Regions from separate parts of the Vibrio sp. R15-SG3-ISO1B genome, predicted to be linked through region 1. Evidence: predicted binding sites of a transcription regulator. Region 1 holds the regulator's gene; each other region holds the start of a gene.
What was found. The regulator PurR, encoded in region 1, represses purine synthesis genes. The targets are predictions, from matches to a motif close to TNANGNAAACGTTTNCNTNA.

Region 1 (4,186 bases):
AAGCATCGGCTAAAAACGTCTCAAGCCAGCGGTGTTCGGCTGGCTTGAGAAGGGTATTGGAATTAATGAACGCTATCGCTGACTAGCTTTGCAGCTGATTCAGGAGCTCGTCGCGTCTTGCTTGAGGGACCACAGACCAGTGCGTACCTTTAATTGCCCCCTCAAGTGCCCACAGCAGGTCGATACTGACATCGGCAGAGTGTGTGGAACGAATCGCTTTATACGCTTCCACTGCGCCCGTCTGCTCCAAACGGGAGACACTGTCGATACCCGCTTTCTTGAGCATTCGCTCGGTCGCCAGACGCAAGTTCGGCAGATCTTTGAGGCGCGTTGGTTTGGCGTTGGTTTGACGCTGCTTGTCTTTGTTGGCCGCCTCTAGTGCACTGTTTGCCATCGCAACTGTCTGAGCGACATCCTGATCCCAGTCATGACCGAGGGCGTAGTATTTGGTAACCACAGGGAAACCACGCTTTTTATACACGTATGGCTCGAGTCCCTGAGCATTAAACTGTTGGGCCAACGAGTCGTCGGCGCGTATGTGAAGTTTGTCATTTACCACGAGGGCAAACATGGTGTCATCAGCGAAGATTCCGAATCCACCAAACATTGAGCGAGACTTGATCTTGCCCAATGGTTCAAACAATCGCATTGAGTCTTTTAAAATTGGTTTATCCATGCTGTTATTCTCGGTGTATTACAATACGCCACCAAATTCAGGTCCGAGAGATTAGCAAAAATATGCAGGTTTTGTGTCAGTAGGGTGTCATTCTGGCTCATAAAAGAATAATCCTACTCACGGTGTGAGCGCATAATGCGCGCGCAACGTTTAACTCATTGTATTCTTTGCTTTTGATAAAGAATTACGGAGTGCACATTTGCCATCGGCAACCCCGCTACCAAGCAGTCATCAACGTTGATATCGTTGAGTGGCTGCAACAGGCCGGAAGCTTTGCGTCCCATCCTTTCGAAATGGTTTGCCCTGTTCGTGGCATTCGTCGAACATAATAAGCATAAATAATTTATGGGCTAAACATCACGTTTTGATGGGTTAAATGTGATCTTAGTTCATAAAATAGAGGGGTGTTACCGAGAGAATAAAGCCCAGCGGATGAGAAGTATTCTCGCTGGGCTAGTCGATGTGATGTGCTGAACTTGTTCGTTGGTCTATTTCACCGTCGCCACGGTATCGCGCTCGACGATTTCTGGGTGCATTTCAAAAATACGTTTTTCATGCTCTTTGTCTTTAATACGTTCGAGCAAAATCTCAAATGCGTTTTTACCCACACGGCGCTTCGGCTGGTGAACCGTCGTTAGCGGTGGTGAAAAGTACTCGGCTAGCTCAATGTTGTCATAACCAATGACCGACATGTCTTCTGGAATACGAATGCCTTTTTGCTGTAAACGGCTCATCAAACCGAGCGCCATCGTATCGTTGAAACAGAATACTGCGGTTGGCTTTTCGTCCATGGCGACGATTTTGTCCGCGGCAAGCACGGCGGTATCGCACTCAAAGTTACCTTCTAAGATCCAATCTTCGTTGACGCTCAAACCCGACTCGTTCATTGCGCGCTTAAAGCCTTGGATGCGCTCTTGGCAGGCCGCTTTTTCAAAATGCCCACTCAAGCAAGCAATGCGCTTGTGGCCGTGATCAATCAGGTATTTTGTTGCGAGGTAGCCGCCTTCTTCCGAGTTGTCGATGATTTTATCGGCTTGTGAGCTTTCCGGGCCCCAATCCATCACCACCTTAGGGATGTCTTTATGACGGTCAAGCATTTCGCTCAACTCTTCGGTCAAATCTGAACACATCACTAAGATGCCATCGACGCGCTTTTCCGCCAGCATGCGAATGTAGTCACGTTGTTTCTCGTAGATGCCGCCAGTGTTACACAAGATCAAGGTGTAGCCTTGACGGTAGCAGTAGCTCTCAACCCCGTCGATCACTTCCGAGAAGAAAAGGTTGGTCGATTGAGTAACCAGCATGCCTATTGTGCGTGTCGAGTTACATTTCAGGCTGCGTGCAACGGCACTTGGGGCATAGTTCAACTCTTGAACCGCTTCCATCACTTTTTCTTGCGTGGCTTCAGCGACAAAGCGTGTTTTGTTGATCACATGGGATACAGTGGTGGTCGAGACACCCGCTAAGCGAGCGACGTCTTTAATCGTGGCCATATGGTTTTGTCCTGTCGATGACTGCCTACTATTCTATGAAAAGTTAAGTCTATAAAAGTAAAGTCTATACAAAGTTTAGAGTATGTAGACAGAAAGTATCAGAAACACAAAAACCGCCCTCAAAAAGCGGTTTGTATTTATTAGTTTTATCGTTTGCGGACCGGATTGTAGTCCGCAACGTCGATTTGGGCAAATAAAAAACCCGCCTTTGGGATCTCGCCACACCTTTTGTATGGGCTTAATCGCTATCGCCTTGCAGGTAGGCTTTATCCAATTGAATGAACGCGCACAATAGCGACGACAGCGCCGCATAGAAGCCGAATGTGTCGAGGCGCTGGCAGCGCTCGGCAAACCTCTCAATCCAAGGGAGTAGATGCTGCTCAATAAAATCGGCTTGCTCTTGGTAGGCGAGATGCGTGTCGCCTGCCGTCTGCTCTGCTGCATGAGCGCCGCGCACAATCAGGTTACCTAAAAAATCCAACTCTATCGCGAGATGATCAGAAGGTTCATTGAGCCCTGAATGCACGGCCACGCCATGTTGTTGGAGCAGAGTGTCCATCTGTTTGGCGGGCTCCCCATTGAGCAGTCCGGATTCATCTAAGTAGACAGAGGCGTAAGGCAACGCGCTGTCTCGGTCGGATTTTAAAAACAGGTCGCAATAGTCGGCTGATAGTTCCAACTGAGCATCTGGCCTGTCTTGCAATCGGTTCAATGCATCGATGAGCCTGTCTGCGGCTACGTTAAGCTCAGGGGTTTGTGCAAGTCCCGTCAGAAAGGTACGTGTGTCCACCGAATGATATTGGGCCAGCTCTTGCTCTGAGAGCTCTTTGGCAAACACGCTCGAAAACCACCAGTAGAGCTCGGCGCGTTGCTCATCAAAGGCGCGCTGCTCTTTTTCGGCGGGAGATAAAGGGTCGGAAATCTGGGCGTTAGGTGTCTCTGGCATGATGGGCTCTCAACTGAATCAGATGCCGTTAAGTCTAACGGATAAAAATGAACAGCGGTCAACCTGATTATGAGAAGAAATGGTCAAATATGGCAATTTGTGAACAGGGCAGCAAAGCTTGCTTTGCATCAATGAATCGCCAACTTTTCACCTCCCAAAGAGGACAAAGATGGAGTTGTGACTAATTATGAATAGAATAAAGCCATTGAATCAGTGTGTGAATAAGTGAGTAGAGCCGATGAGCTACCACATTTTGGTTGTTGAAGATGATGAAGTGACTCGCCGTAAATTGGCGGGCTACTTTCAAACCGAAGGGTATCAGGTGAGCCAAGCTGAGAATGGCGCGCAGATGCGCGACGTACTCAGTAGCAGTCGGGTCGATTTGGTGATGCTGGATATCAATCTGCCCAGCGAAGATGGCTTGATGCTGACGCGTGAGCTGCGCAGTCAATCGGACATCGGTATTATCTTGGTGACCGGGCGTACCGACAGCATTGATAAGATTGTTGGTCTAGAAATGGGCGCGGACGATTATGTCACTAAGCCATTTGAGCTTAGGGAACTGCTCGTCAGAGTCAAGAACCTCTTGTGGCGCATCGCACTGGCTGCGGGAGCGCAAAACGCGGGCAGCGATCAGCAAGACGGCGTGGTCCGCTTTGCTGAATGGACGTTCGATATTCAGCGCCGCGCTTTGAGCCGAGGGGATGAACCGGTCAAACTGACTAAAGCAGAGTATGAGCTTTTGGTGGCGCTCTCCTCTCACCCTAACCAAGTGCTCAGTCGGGAACGCATTCTTAATATGATCAGTCATCGTGTGGACGCACCCAATGATCGCACTATCGATGTCCTGATTCGACGCATGAGAGCGAAGATGGAGGCGGATCCAAAAAATCCGCAGATATTCGTCACCGTGCATGGCGAAGGCTACATGTTCGCCGGAGATTAACGTAGTTCGGCAATTAACGAGCGAAAATTGACGCAAAAGAAACGAAAAATCCAGGCATGCAGCCTGGATTTTTGTTTTAGGTCGAAGACGTTATCCGTCTACGCTGGCGGCCGGTTAAACGTCGC
Region 2 (4,186 bases), on a different contig from region 1:
CAGCGCAATACCATTCATGATGGCCGTCATACCGAACTCACGCACACCGTAGTGAACGTAGTTCCCTGAGAAATCGTCTGCTTCCAGTGATTTTGAGCCCGACCACATGGTCAAGTTGGATGGCGCAAGGTCCGCCGAACCGCCCATAAATTCAGGCAGCATTTTACCGAACGCTTCAAGCGCATTTTGAGACGCTTTGCGCGAGGCAATGTTCGCTGGGTTGGCTTGCAGATCAGCAATGATTTGATTCGCTTTCTCTTCCCATTGCGCAGGAAGCTCACCGTTGAGACGACGTTTCAGCTCCGCCGCTTCTGTTGGGTACGCCGCTGCGTAAGCCTCAAACTGAGCGTTCCACGCCGCTTCAGATGCTGCGCCTGCGGTTTTCGCATCCCACTGCTCATATACGTCTGCTGGAATCTCAAATGCTGGGTGCTCCCAACCTAGGAACTCACGCGCAGCTTTGATTTCGTCTGCACCTAGTGGCGCGCCGTGACAATCGTGAGAGCCCGCTTTGTTTGGTGAACCAAAACCGATGATGGTCTTAGTACAAATTAGAGTAGGGCGAGGGTCCGCTTTCGCGGCAGTGATGGCGGCGTTGATCGCCTCAGCATCATGGCCATCGACAGCTGGAATAACATGCCAACCGTAAGCTTCAAAGCGTTTTGGTGTATCGTCAGAGAACCAACCTTCCACTTCACCATCAATCGAGATGCCATTGTCATCCCAAAAAGCGATCAGCTTGCCAAGGCCCAGAGTGCCCGCTAGTGAACATGCTTCGTGAGAGATCCCTTCCATCAAACAGCCATCCCCCATGAATACGTAGGTGAAGTGGTCGATGATGTCATGGCCTTCTTTATTGAACTGCGCCGCTAATGCTTTCTCTGCCAGCGCCATGCCCACTGCGTTAGTGATACCTTGGCCAAGAGGACCAGTAGTGGTTTCTACGCCCGGTGCATAACCATATTCTGGGTGGCCCGGCGTTTTTGAATGAAGCTGACGGAAGTTTTTCAGATCATCAATAGACAGCTCGTAACCACTTAGGTGCAGCAAAGAGTAAATCAGCATTGAGCCGTGGCCGTTTGATAGCACAAAACGGTCGCGGTTTGCCCATTCTGGGTTCGCTGGGTTGTGGTTTAAGTGTGAACGCCAAAGAACTTCGGCGATATCCGCCATCCCCATCGGTGCGCCTGGGTGACCGGAATTAGCTTGTTGAACACCATCCATGCTAAGTGCACGAATTGCATTGGCCAAGTGTTTACGAGAAGACATGTCTGCTCCTGAATGCATTAAGCGAATTGATAACTAATGTGGGCGATAATTCTCGCAGAGCATCTGCGCGGGTGCAATCGATTACTGTCTAATCAACGCCAGATCTACGATATTTATTGCAAATTTCTCGAAGACCGCCGGTTTTCGTTACTGCTTGATGCAAACGATTGCTCTTTACCTCACGCGGCGGATTGAGAAAAATACGCGTTTTTACTCTACTTAAATCACAAAAATAACTTGTAATTCGAGCACGCAAAACTAGAATAGACGTCTAGATGTAGATACACCTACATAATTTAACCTTATTTTTGTGCTGGGCGAGCAATGACGCCCATCCAACAGATTAAATGGAGCTCTCATGGCTAAGCACCTGTTTACTTCTGAATCCGTATCAGAAGGCCATCCAGATAAAATTGCAGACCAAATCTCAGATGCGGTTCTCGATGCGATCCTCGAGCAAGATCCAAAAGCTCGCGTAGCGTGTGAAACCTACGTCAAGACCGGTATGGTCATGGTCGGCGGTGAAATCACCACTTCTGCATGGGTAGACATCGAAGAGTTAACGCGCCAAACCGTACGTGAAATTGGCTACGTTCACTCTGACATGGGCTTTGACGCGGATTCGTGTGCAGTGCTAAACACCATCGGTAAACAGTCTCCAGACATCAACCAAGGTGTCGACAAAGCGGATCCAAAAGAGCAAGGTGCCGGTGACCAAGGCATCATGTTTGGTTACGCATGTAACGAGACTGAAGTCCTCATGCCAGCGCCTATCACTTACTCACACCGCCTAGTGCAAAAGCAAGCGGAAGTACGTAAGAACGGCACACTGCCATGGTTGCGTCCAGATGCAAAATCTCAGGTTACGTTCCAGTACAACGAAGGTAAGATCGTTGGTATCGATGCGGTCGTACTGTCAACTCAGCACTGTGACTCTATCTCAACGCCGGATCTGCGCGAAGCGGTAATGGAAGAGATCATCAAACCTGTTCTACCAGCTGAGTGGCTCAACAAAGACACTAACTTCTTCATCAACCCAACCGGTCGTTTTGTTATCGGTGGCCCAATGGGCGACTGTGGTTTGACCGGTCGTAAGATCATCGTTGATACCTACGGCGGCGCAGCGCGTCACGGTGGTGGTGCATTCTCTGGTAAAGATCCATCGAAAGTAGACCGTAGTGCCGCTTACGCAGCACGCTACGTGGCGAAAAACATCGTCGCAGCGGGTATGGCAGATCGCTGTGAAATCCAATTGTCTTACGCAATCGGTGTTGCGGATCCAACGTCTATCATGGTGGAAACGTTCGGTACTGAGAAAGTCTCGCACGACATCATCATTGAGGCGGTACGTCAGTTCTTCGATCTACGTCCATACGGCCTGCAAGAGATGCTGAACCTACTTCAGCCGATCTACAAGAAGACCGCCGCTTACGGCCACTTCGGTCGTGAAGAGTTCCCTTGGGAAGCGACGGATAAAGCCGCAGAACTGCGTGACTTCGCTGGTCTCAAGTAATCACTGAGCCACACTATTTCAGGGCTTTTGGTTCGCCAAAAGCCCTTTCTTTTGCCTGCCATCTAGCCTCCTCGCTCGCTTTGCTCACCCCGACCTCGCATCCCCCCCACCCATCATTGAACAAAATTTAACCTCCCAGGTTGTAATTTACGCCATTGAGGTCAATAGTTAACAATATGTTAAATGAACGCATCCAAGGATGACGTCTTTACGTATAAAACCAGACGTGACTGCCATCCCCTCTGCGCCGAGTAACACGCGCAAAGCTTGTGTTCAGATCACGGCATCAACATGAAACTGAGAGTTCACACCCTTTAACGTCAGCGTCTAGGAGCACATCAGCGAATCGGGTCAGCACTCTCTCGTGTTTGCGAACGGCTTGCGTTTAAAAACGTCTTTTGTTTACAAATACGTAACAACCCCTTTTCTCGGCCACCACTCAAAAGGCAAAGAAGAGGATGAGAATCGAGATTGATCAAGGAGGAGTTATGCCTCGTACGGTTAACCCACATGACTTCAAAGAGCAAAAACATAAGGAAGTCAGCGACCACGAATACGCGCGCACCATACCGTGTAATCAGGTCAGTATCTCTGCCCCATTTCATTGGCTCGCGCTCGGCTTGCACGACTTTGTTCGCATGCCGCTGATTAGCGCTTTCTACGGCTTGTGCTTTATGGCGGCGGCCATCGGCATTGTTCTCCTCGTCCAGTGGCAAGGCACACACCTTGTGGTGATGCCCAGTCTGGTCGTCTATATGCTCATTGGGCCTTTTTTAGCGCTCGGTTTGTATGACGCAAGCTGGGAGCGAGAGCGCGGACATAAACCCAGTTTGCTTCACTCGATGAAAGCCATCGGGCGCAACTCCACCTCACAATGGGCGTTTGCCGTGCTGCTTGCGGTGTGTATGATTTTTTGGATGCGTATCGCGGCGCTGTTGCATGCACTTTACCCTTCAGTACAAGGGGCGCCGTTGAGCGACTTTCTCCCCTTCTTGATCATCGGCTCATTAGTGGGTTTAGTGCTGGCGTGTGTTGTGTTCAGTATCTCAGCGTTTGCCATTCCGCTGATGATGGAGCGACGCGTGGATATGATGACTGGCGTATTCAGTAGCTTTAACGCCGTTAAATCCAATATTGGTGCCATGATCGTCTGGGCTGCGATCATTTGTGGCGGAATCTTAATTGGCTTTGCCACTTATGGTATCGGGATGCTCTTTACGATGCCGATACTCGGCTACGCCACTTGGCACGCGTATCATGAGGTGATTAAGAAACGCCATCACCCTTAACATGTGGCCTATTTGAGGTATAGTGAACGCCCCGAGCTCTCTCGGGGCGTTTTTTATCCTGTATCTCTGCCAGCGAAGATGAGTCACCTGTGGATTTGACCCTCACCTATTCAAC
Region 3 (4,186 bases), on a different contig from region 1:
CGCTGCAATGTCATTAAGCGCTTTGAGCGCGCAGGTGATGGCTTGTGGGACATAGGCTTGATCGCCACTACCGATCTGGGCGTAAAGCTCACGAATCATGTCACAGCACTGATAAACTTGCATGTTGGTATCCTTAACAAATGATAACTGCTCTCAAATATACACAGGGACGAGAGGAAACTCAAAGCGCCCGGTTGCGCTAGCGCAAACTCGTGAAGCCTTAGTCGTTTTTTTCACCAACAGGGTGAGATAGGAGAAACGCCGCGTAAAAAAAAAGCGAGCATTAACGCTCGCCAATTGGATTGAAACGGTTTGATTACTCTTCGGCGTAACCATGCATGCCGAGCAGCTTGCCATCGAGGTAGGCTTCTTTGCCATCTTTCATCACGAGGCGCTCTTCCACCATCCACTTTACGACCAGAGGGTAGATTTTGTGCTCTTGCGTTTGCACGCGCTCGGTGAGGGTTTCGACGGTGTCTTCATCAAAGATCGGTACTTTAGCCTGTAAAATGACAGGCCCGCCGTCAAGTTGCTCAGTGACAAAATGGACACTGGTACCATGCTCTTCGTCACCGGCGTGAATGGCACGTTGGTAAGTGTTGAGCCCTGGGTATTTGGGTAACAGCGATGGGTGGATGTTGATCATTCGCCCCATAAAGTGACGAACGAACTCGCCACTTAAAATGCGCATATAACCCGCTAAGACCACAACGTCAGGCTTGTATTCATCCATCTGCTTCATCAACTCGCGATCAAAGGCGTCGCGAGTATCGAATGAGTTTGGATCAAGAAAGTGCGCGCCAGCACCGGCTTTTTTCGCACGTTCCAAAGCGTAAGCGGTTGCTTTGTTTGAAAAAACAGCGGTTACTCGGCCATTATCGATGTTGGTTTCACAAGCATCAATAATCGCTTGCAAGTTAGAACCATTTCCTGAAACTAAAACAACAACGCTTTTCATCTTTAGTTGATCTCTACTTGTTCTTCGCCTGCTTGCGCTGTTGCAATCTCGCCAATCACCCAAGCGTTCTCGCCTTCGGCTTTCAACAGTTCAACCGCTGCGTCCGCTTGTGCTTTAGGTAGGGCGACAATCAGACCAACACCACAGTTAAATGTGCGGTACATTTCGTGGGTTGTGACGTTGCCTTTCTCTTGTAGCCATTTGAAGATAATTGGCCATTCCCAGCTGTTACCATCGATCACCGCTTTGGTGCCTTCAGGCAGTACGCGAGGGATGTTTTCCCAGAAACCGCCACCAGTGATGTGCGAGATGGCATGAATGTCATGCTGCTCAATCATCTTGAGTGCCGATTTGATGTAAATTTTGGTGGGTTCGAGTAGGTGCTCACCAATCGTTTTGTCAGCTAACTGTTCGTTTTTGTCAGCACCAGAGACTTCAAGAATCTTACGAATGAGTGAGTAACCGTTTGAGTGTGGACCGCTTGAACCGACCGCGATCAGCGCGTCGCCAGCGGCGACTTTCGTGCCGTCAATCACGTCTTCTTTCTCGACGACGCCAACACAAAAGCCTGCTACGTCATAGTCTTCGCCTTCATACATCCCTGGCATTTCTGCGGTTTCACCACCGATCAGTGCACAACCTGCTTGCACACAGCCGTCTGCAATGCCTGACACAACATCCGCTGCCGTATCGACATCCAACTTACCTGTTGCGTAGTAATCCAAGAAGAACAGCGGCTCTGCACCTTGAACAATCAGGTCGTTGACACACATAGCCACAAGGTCAATACCGATGGTGTCATGCTTTTTCATATCCAAAGCAAGGCGCAGCTTAGTGCCCACACCGTCTGTCCCTGAGACGAGAACTGGATGCTTGTACTTGGTTGGCAATTCGCACAGCGCGCCAAAACCACCAATACCACCCATTACTTCAGGGCGACGTGTACGTTTTACCGCACCTTTAATACGGTCAACAAGTGCGTTGCCTGCATCAATGTCAACGCCAGCATCTTTATAGCTAAGAGAAGTGTTATCAGCACTCACGGGGAAGTCCTCGGTTAGAAAGTTGGATGTGAAAACGGCGCTATTCTACCAGTGGTCAAAGCTAGATAGCAAACGTTTGCGCAAGTTTTTTCTTTTGCGCTACGACAAGAAATTGTGAAGGAAATCGTTTATAATCGACAAGTTTATTTGAAATTTGCCATAGATCCGGAGATGGAAATGAAAGTTGTTGAAGTTAAACACCCTCTTGTGAAACACAAAATTGGTCTTCTACGAGAAGGTGATATCAGCACTAAGCGTTTTCGCGAGCTTGCAACAGAAGTCGGCAGCTTGCTGACCTATGAAGCGACCGCAGACTTTGAAACAGAAAAAGTAACCATTGACGGTTGGAATGGTCCGGTAGAAGTGGATCAAATCAAGGGTAAGAAAGTCACCGTTGTACCGATTCTTCGTGCTGGTCTAGGTATGATGGACGGCGTGCTTGAGCACATTCCTAGTGCACGCATCAGTGTGGTGGGTATTTACCGTGACGAAGAGACGTTGGAGCCTGTGCCTTACTTCAACAAACTGGCGTCAAACATTGATGAGCGTATCGCGTTGGTTGTTGACCCTATGCTTGCTACCGGCGGCTCTATGATTGCGACGATTGACCTTCTTAAAGAGCAAGGTTGTCAGTCATTCAAAGTGTTGGTGTTGGTTGCTGCGCCAGAAGGCATCGAAGCTCTAGAAAAAGCGCACCCAGATGTGGAACTGTACACCGCTGCTATTGACAGCAGACTGAACGATAAAGGTTACATTGTCCCTGGTCTTGGTGATGCCGGTGACAAGATTTTCGGCACTAAGTAATCGTTGATATCTAAGTCACTTTATACGCTAGTGTGTTGACTGACTTGTAAAGACTAAAAAGGAGCATTGAATGATGCTCCTTTTTCATTGCAGCAAAGCGCTGAACGGATACTTCGCCTGCGTTACTTCTTCAAACTTAGCGTGCCGCCGGTGCGTGGTTTTGCTGGTTTGGTCGTGGGGCCTGAGTGTTTGGTGGCGGGCTTTTGGTTCGGATTGTGGTGATGGGCTCGGCCCTTTTTCGAATTAGGCGCGTGACGAAGATCATCGGCATTGCGACCTTTAAACGTTCGCGGCTTTTGATTGCGTCGCGCTTTGGATTCTTGATTCTCTTCTCGACTATCAAAGAGCTTTGCATCGGTTGCGCGGCGAATTCTGCGCCCTTTGCTGTCAACCTTTGAGGCTTCTTCAGTCCCGCTTGAGCCCTCACACATTGCGAGAATCGTCTCAACCTCTTGATCAGACAAGTAGCGCCATTGACCGTTAGGAATGCCATCCAAGGTAATGTTCATGATGCGAACTCGGCGCAACTTGAATACTTCGTATCCCAGCGCTTCACACATACGGCGTATTTGACGGTTCAACCCTTGTGTCAGCACGATTCGAAATGAAAACTTGGTTTCCTTGGTGACACGGCACGGTAGCGTGACGGTATCTAAAATCGGGACGCCGCTGCTCATCCTATGAATAAAGTCATCGGTGATGGGCTTGTCGACACGCACGACGTACTCTTTTTCGTGATGGTTACCCGCACGAAGAATTTTGTTGACGATATCGCCATCATTGGTCAGAAAGATCAACCCGTCCGACGGCTTATCTAAGCGACCAATAGGGAAGATACGCTTTTTGTGGTCAATAAAGTCAACAATGTTACCCGGTACATCCCGCTCGGTTGTACAGGTGATGCCAGTCGGTTTATTTAAAGCGATATAAATCGGTTTATCGGTGGCACCACTGATAGGTTTTCCATCGACTTGAACATCGTCTCCGGGAAGCACCTTGGTGCCCATTTCCGGCACTTGGCCATTAATGGTGACTCGACCTTGCTCTATCAGTCGGTCTGCTTCTCGACGTGAACAAAAGCCGGTTTCACTGATGAATTTGTTAAGGCGTTTCGCGCTATCTTGGGACATGAGCATTCTCTTTACGTTTCACAACGGCAACCCGTGATGTGGTGGTGGATGGATCCGAAATCGGGGTCGGGGAGTGTATCACTCTGTCTATCTTAGACCAACCATAACGATCGGAAACGGTTTTACCCGAGCCGTTTTTGATGACGCTCACGAGTCTCTTGTTTCTTGTCGGCACTTTTTCTCAGCATGACGTAGACCGCACCCGTGCCGCCGTGAAAACGCTGTGCACTGTGTACACATTGGACGTCATT
Region 4 (4,186 bases), on a different contig from region 1:
CTTACTACTTTGCGCTGGCTGTTTCACACCTTGCGGATGCAATTGTGATGTGATGCGGTAAACAAAAACGACGAATCCTCCTACATTCAGTTGCGCTTAGCTTGACGGTGTCTATATTTGATTGACAATAAATAATGTAGCATTATCTAAATAAGTGATTGGTTTTGTAGCAATGACTGGAGCGCGATGAACGTACACCACTTTGTAGCGGATAAATTATCCGAAGTCGTCTTAATGAAACAGCAGCGCCAGATGATGATGATTCGGGTGCTCGCTGTCTTAGGTGTCTCCTTCCTTGCGGCCTTCTCTGTCTATAGTTTTTATCGCGGCGATATTGAGCTGGGCACAACGCTGGCCTTTTACTCCTTGGTTGGCATCGTCACCATCAAAATGATTAACCTGCAACATCGCTTTGGTCTTGCTGGGCTATCTTTTATGATCTACTCCTTGAGTTTGTATCTTATTTTTACTGGAGGGTATGAAGGTACTGGCATTATGTGGGTCTACCCACTGTCTGCCATCGGCATATTCATCAATAGTTTTCGTGTTGGAGTGGGGCTCTCGGTACTGAATATTGTCCTTACTTCCTTGATCTTCGCCTTTGGCTTGACGCAGTTTCCGTACCCATACCATGTAGGGTTTCGCTTGGTATTAACCTTGGTCGCGATGTCAGGTATGTGTCACATCGTGATCTATTTTCAAAGTCAAATGGACGACTATATTTTGAAAATGGATCAAGAGGGCATTCAAGAACTGGCTTACATTGACTCGCTCACCCAACTGGCGAATCGAGCAAGCTTTATGTCGGTGTTGTCTCACGCGACACGCCTTGATGAAAACAAACACACCGCGATCATTTACCTCGACTTAGATAACTTTAAAGCGGTCAATGACCGTTATGGTCACGATGTCGGTGACAACGTACTGTACGATTTTGCCAAGCAAACCAAAGCCATCGCGCAGCAAGCGTTGGGCGAGCGACTGCAAAAATACGACATTGCCCGCTTGGGCGGTGACGAGTTTGCCATTTTTGTGCGCGATTATGAGTCGGAGCAAGAGGTGGTTGATTTGGCAGAGCAAGTGGTCGCGCTCTTTTATGGTCACCATTTGCAATCACTGAACAATATTCACGTCGAGATTGGCGCCAGTGCGGGTATCTCATTTAACAATGAGACGATGACTTTAAGTCAGTGTTTGAAAGTGGCGGACAGAGCGATGTATCTCGCCAAAGAAGCCGGGTCGGGTAATGTTAATGTGGCTAAAACAGCCTCAGAGCGGCGAGAAGAAGCGCTGCTCTGAGGAAGGATAGAGCGCTAGTTATTTGGTATGAAATTGCTCACACGCTAGCATTGTATTCTCAATCAAGCTCGCCACCGTCATTGGCCCAACACCACCCGGGACTGGCGTAATAAAGCTGGCGCGCTCTTTGGCTTTATCGTATTCCACATCGCCGACCAACTTGCCTGACTCCAAGCGGTTGATACCGACATCGACCACGACCGCACCCTCTTTGATCCAGTGACCTGGAATAAAGTTAGGTTTACCTACCGCAACCACCACCAGATCCGCTTGACGCACATGACCTTCTAGATCTTGAGTAAAACGGTGACAAGTCGTGGTGGTACAGCCCGCAAGCAGAAGCTCCAATGTCATTGGTCGACCGACAATGTTGGACGCGCCTACTACCACTGCGTGTTTGCCACGAAGATCGATGTTGTAGCGATCAAGCAGGGTGATGATGCCTTTCGGCGTACAAGAGCGCAGTTTTGGAATGCGCTGCGCTAGGCGGCCCACGTTGTAAGGGTGGAAGCCATCGACATCTTTCTCCGGATGAATGTGTTCGAGCACGGCGGTAGAGTCGATTCCCGCTGGTAGCGGAAGTTGAACCAAGATGCCGTCAATCTCATCGTCTGCGTTCAGTGTGTCAATCAGTGCAAGCAGCTCAGTTTGACTTGCGGTGGCAGGGAGGTCGAATGATTTAGACACAAAGCCCACCTCTTCACACGCGCGGCGTTTGCTGCCGACATACACTTGAGACGCCGGATCTTCACCAACGAGAACCACAGCCAAGCCAGGGGCACGTAACCCTGCGTCTAGGCGCGCTTTCACACGAGCCGCCACTTCGGAACGGACGGTTTGAGAAATCAGTGTTCCATCGATATTTTGAGCAGTCATGACTTTCCTTTAATCACAATGGCGAATAATTTGTGGCGCATTGTCGCAAATAATTGAATGAACATCCATAAGCAAACGTTTGCTTCGGGTTGTTTTTAAACACCTCAATCGCCAATGCCCCTTTTTTAGTCACTTAGATCATAATGATACGAAAAGGTCTTGTGTTAAGACCTCGAACTCGTATAATCCTGTCCCTGTAGCGCGCCCTTAGCTCAGCTGGATAGAGCACGTCCCTTCTAAGGATGTGGTCGTAGGTTCGAATCCTACAGGGCGTGCCATTTCTTTAGAAAGCCCCGATAACTCAATGAGTTGTCGGGGCTTTTGCGTTTCTATTGTGCCAAATCTCATTGCACGCTAATCAGTATCTGAGCGTCTACAGCTGACGGGGCGGAGCCAGTGATCAACAAGTGATCTACTTCTGCATTGGTGGGCTATGGTTATTACTCCACATAAGAGGAGAGTGATCATGACATACGTTGATGGATTTGTAGCGGCTGTACCGACAGCGAACAAAGAAAAATACATGGCACACATAGAAATCGCCGCCGAAATGTTCAAAGATTTCGGTGCCTTAAGGGTGGTGGAAACGTGGGGGAATGAAGTGCCGGATGGAGAGGTGACGTCGTTTCCTATGGCTGTGAAAGCTCAAGACAACGAAACCGTGGTGTTCTCATGGGTTGTGTGGCCATCAAAAGAAGTTCGAGATCTGGCATGGCAACAGATCTCGGATGATCCGCGAATGAGCCCAGAGCAAAATCCTATGCCGTTCGATGGTAAACGAATTATTTATGGTGGTTTTGAGGTCATTTTGGACCACTAATCATCGACTGTGTAGGCCATATCTAAGGCGCAGTTACCAGCCATGTGTTGCCACTCGATTGTACTAAGCGATAAGACTCGAATTGATCGAGCTTTATTCATTAATTCGAGTTATTTTAGCTTGTTCAACGCTGAATGCGTTCTTGGTGTGAATTGGCCTTCGAGTGGGTGAGGTAAACATGGATTATCTTCTTTTAGTTTTGGGTTTGATGTTGTTGATTGCCGGAGCTGACGGGTTGGTAAAAGGGGCAGCGAGACTCGCCGCCAAAGTGGGTATTCCAAGTCTGGTTATTGGTCTAACGGTTGTCGCTTTTGGCACCAGTGCGCCCGAGTTGGCTGTGAGTATCAATTCTGCCGTTTCCAATAAGACCGAATTGGCAATAGCCAACGTTGTCGGCAGTAACATTTTTAACGTTCTGTTTATCCTAGGTTTAGCGGCCGTCATTACGCCACTCACCATCTCAAAGCAGTTGATTCGCCAAGATGTTCCCATCATGGTTGGTTTAAGTGCGTTGGTCTTCTATATGGCGACAGATGGGCGGTTAAGCCTACTGGATTGTGGGATTTTAGTCGCGTTATTGGTTGTTTACACCGCATTTCTTTTTGTCCAGGGGAAGCGCAGTGAGACCGAAGCGGCAGAGGCGAGTGACGATGAAGTCGCTTCATTGACACAAGGGCACCAACCAGTATGGCAGAGTGCGTTATGGCTCGTCGTTGGTTTAATCCTACTGATTGCGGGCGCGAATCTGTTGGTGAGTAGCGCTGTGAACATTGCGCGAGCCTTTGGGGTTAGCGAAGCGATGATTGGTTTGACGATTCTAGCCATCGGCACCTCTCTTCCTGAGGTCGTGACGTCGATAGTAGCAAGCTTCAAAGGGCAAAGAGACATCGCTGTCGGGAACGTCGTTGGCAGTAATACGTTCAATTTGTTGGCGGTTTTGGGTATATCCGGTCTATTTAGTGGTGAAGGACTTGTTGGCAACGAGCAGCTCGTCTCACAGGACTTTCCGATCATGCTTGGTGTCGCTTTGTTGTGCTTACCTCTGATGTTGACAGGTGCGATAGTCAGTCGACTTGAAGGAGGGCTCTTTTTTGGCTTGTACTTCCTGTATAGCGCCTTCCTGATTGGTGACGTGAGTGATGCAGGTTGGCTGCCCACTTTGTCAATGGTCACTTGGAATGTGGTTTTCCC

Region 2: metK (methionine adenosyltransferase) is a predicted target of PurR. The motif match lies at 1,425-1,444, and genes of this name have one in related genera.
Region 3: purM (phosphoribosylformylglycinamidine cyclo-ligase) is a predicted target of PurR. The motif match lies at 2,066-2,085, and genes of this name have one in related genera.
Region 4: folD (bifunctional methylenetetrahydrofolate dehydrogenase/methenyltetrahydrofolate cyclohydrolase FolD) is a predicted target of PurR. The motif match lies at 2,243-2,262, and genes of this name have one in related genera.

The regions. Positions count from the first base shown of each region.
Region 1 covers NZ_JCBDGG010000002.1:115,694-119,879, reverse strand. The annotation lists gene AC6R0S_RS00750 (TfoX/Sxy family DNA transformation protein) at 83-676, opposite strand; cyclic di-GMP riboswitch class I at 881-989, opposite strand; gene purR (HTH-type transcriptional repressor PurR) at 1,165-2,169, opposite strand; gene torD (molecular chaperone TorD) at 2,408-3,115, opposite strand; gene torR (two-component system response regulator TorR) at 3,354-4,061, shown strand; gene elyC (envelope biogenesis factor ElyC) at 4,176-4,186, opposite strand, start outside.
Region 2 covers NZ_JCBDGG010000005.1:43,547-47,732, reverse strand. The annotation lists gene tkt (transketolase) at 1-1,269, opposite strand, end outside; gene metK (methionine adenosyltransferase) at 1,628-2,782, shown strand; gene AC6R0S_RS01460 (DUF2189 domain-containing protein) at 3,271-4,071, shown strand; gene AC6R0S_RS01455 (SprT family zinc-dependent metalloprotease) at 4,161-4,186, shown strand, end outside.
Region 3 covers NZ_JCBDGG010000023.1:24,221-28,406, reverse strand. The annotation lists gene AC6R0S_RS06415 (YaeP family protein) at 1-123, opposite strand, end outside; gene purN (phosphoribosylglycinamide formyltransferase) at 317-958, opposite strand; gene purM (phosphoribosylformylglycinamidine cyclo-ligase) at 961-2,001, opposite strand; gene upp (uracil phosphoribosyltransferase) at 2,179-2,805, shown strand; gene rluF (23S rRNA pseudouridine(2604) synthase RluF) at 2,928-3,935, opposite strand; gene smrA (DNA endonuclease SmrA) at 4,058-4,186, opposite strand, start outside.
Region 4 covers NZ_JCBDGG010000031.1:31,542-35,727, forward strand. The annotation lists gene AC6R0S_RS09100 (lytic murein transglycosylase) at 1-53, shown strand, start outside; gene AC6R0S_RS09105 (GGDEF domain-containing protein) at 187-1,299, shown strand; gene folD (bifunctional methylenetetrahydrofolate dehydrogenase/methenyltetrahydrofolate cyclohydrolase FolD) at 1,318-2,175, opposite strand; tRNA gene AC6R0S_RS09115 (tRNA-Arg) at 2,377-2,453, shown strand; gene AC6R0S_RS09120 (DUF1428 domain-containing protein) at 2,642-2,995, shown strand; gene AC6R0S_RS09125 (calcium/sodium antiporter) at 3,174-4,186, shown strand, end outside.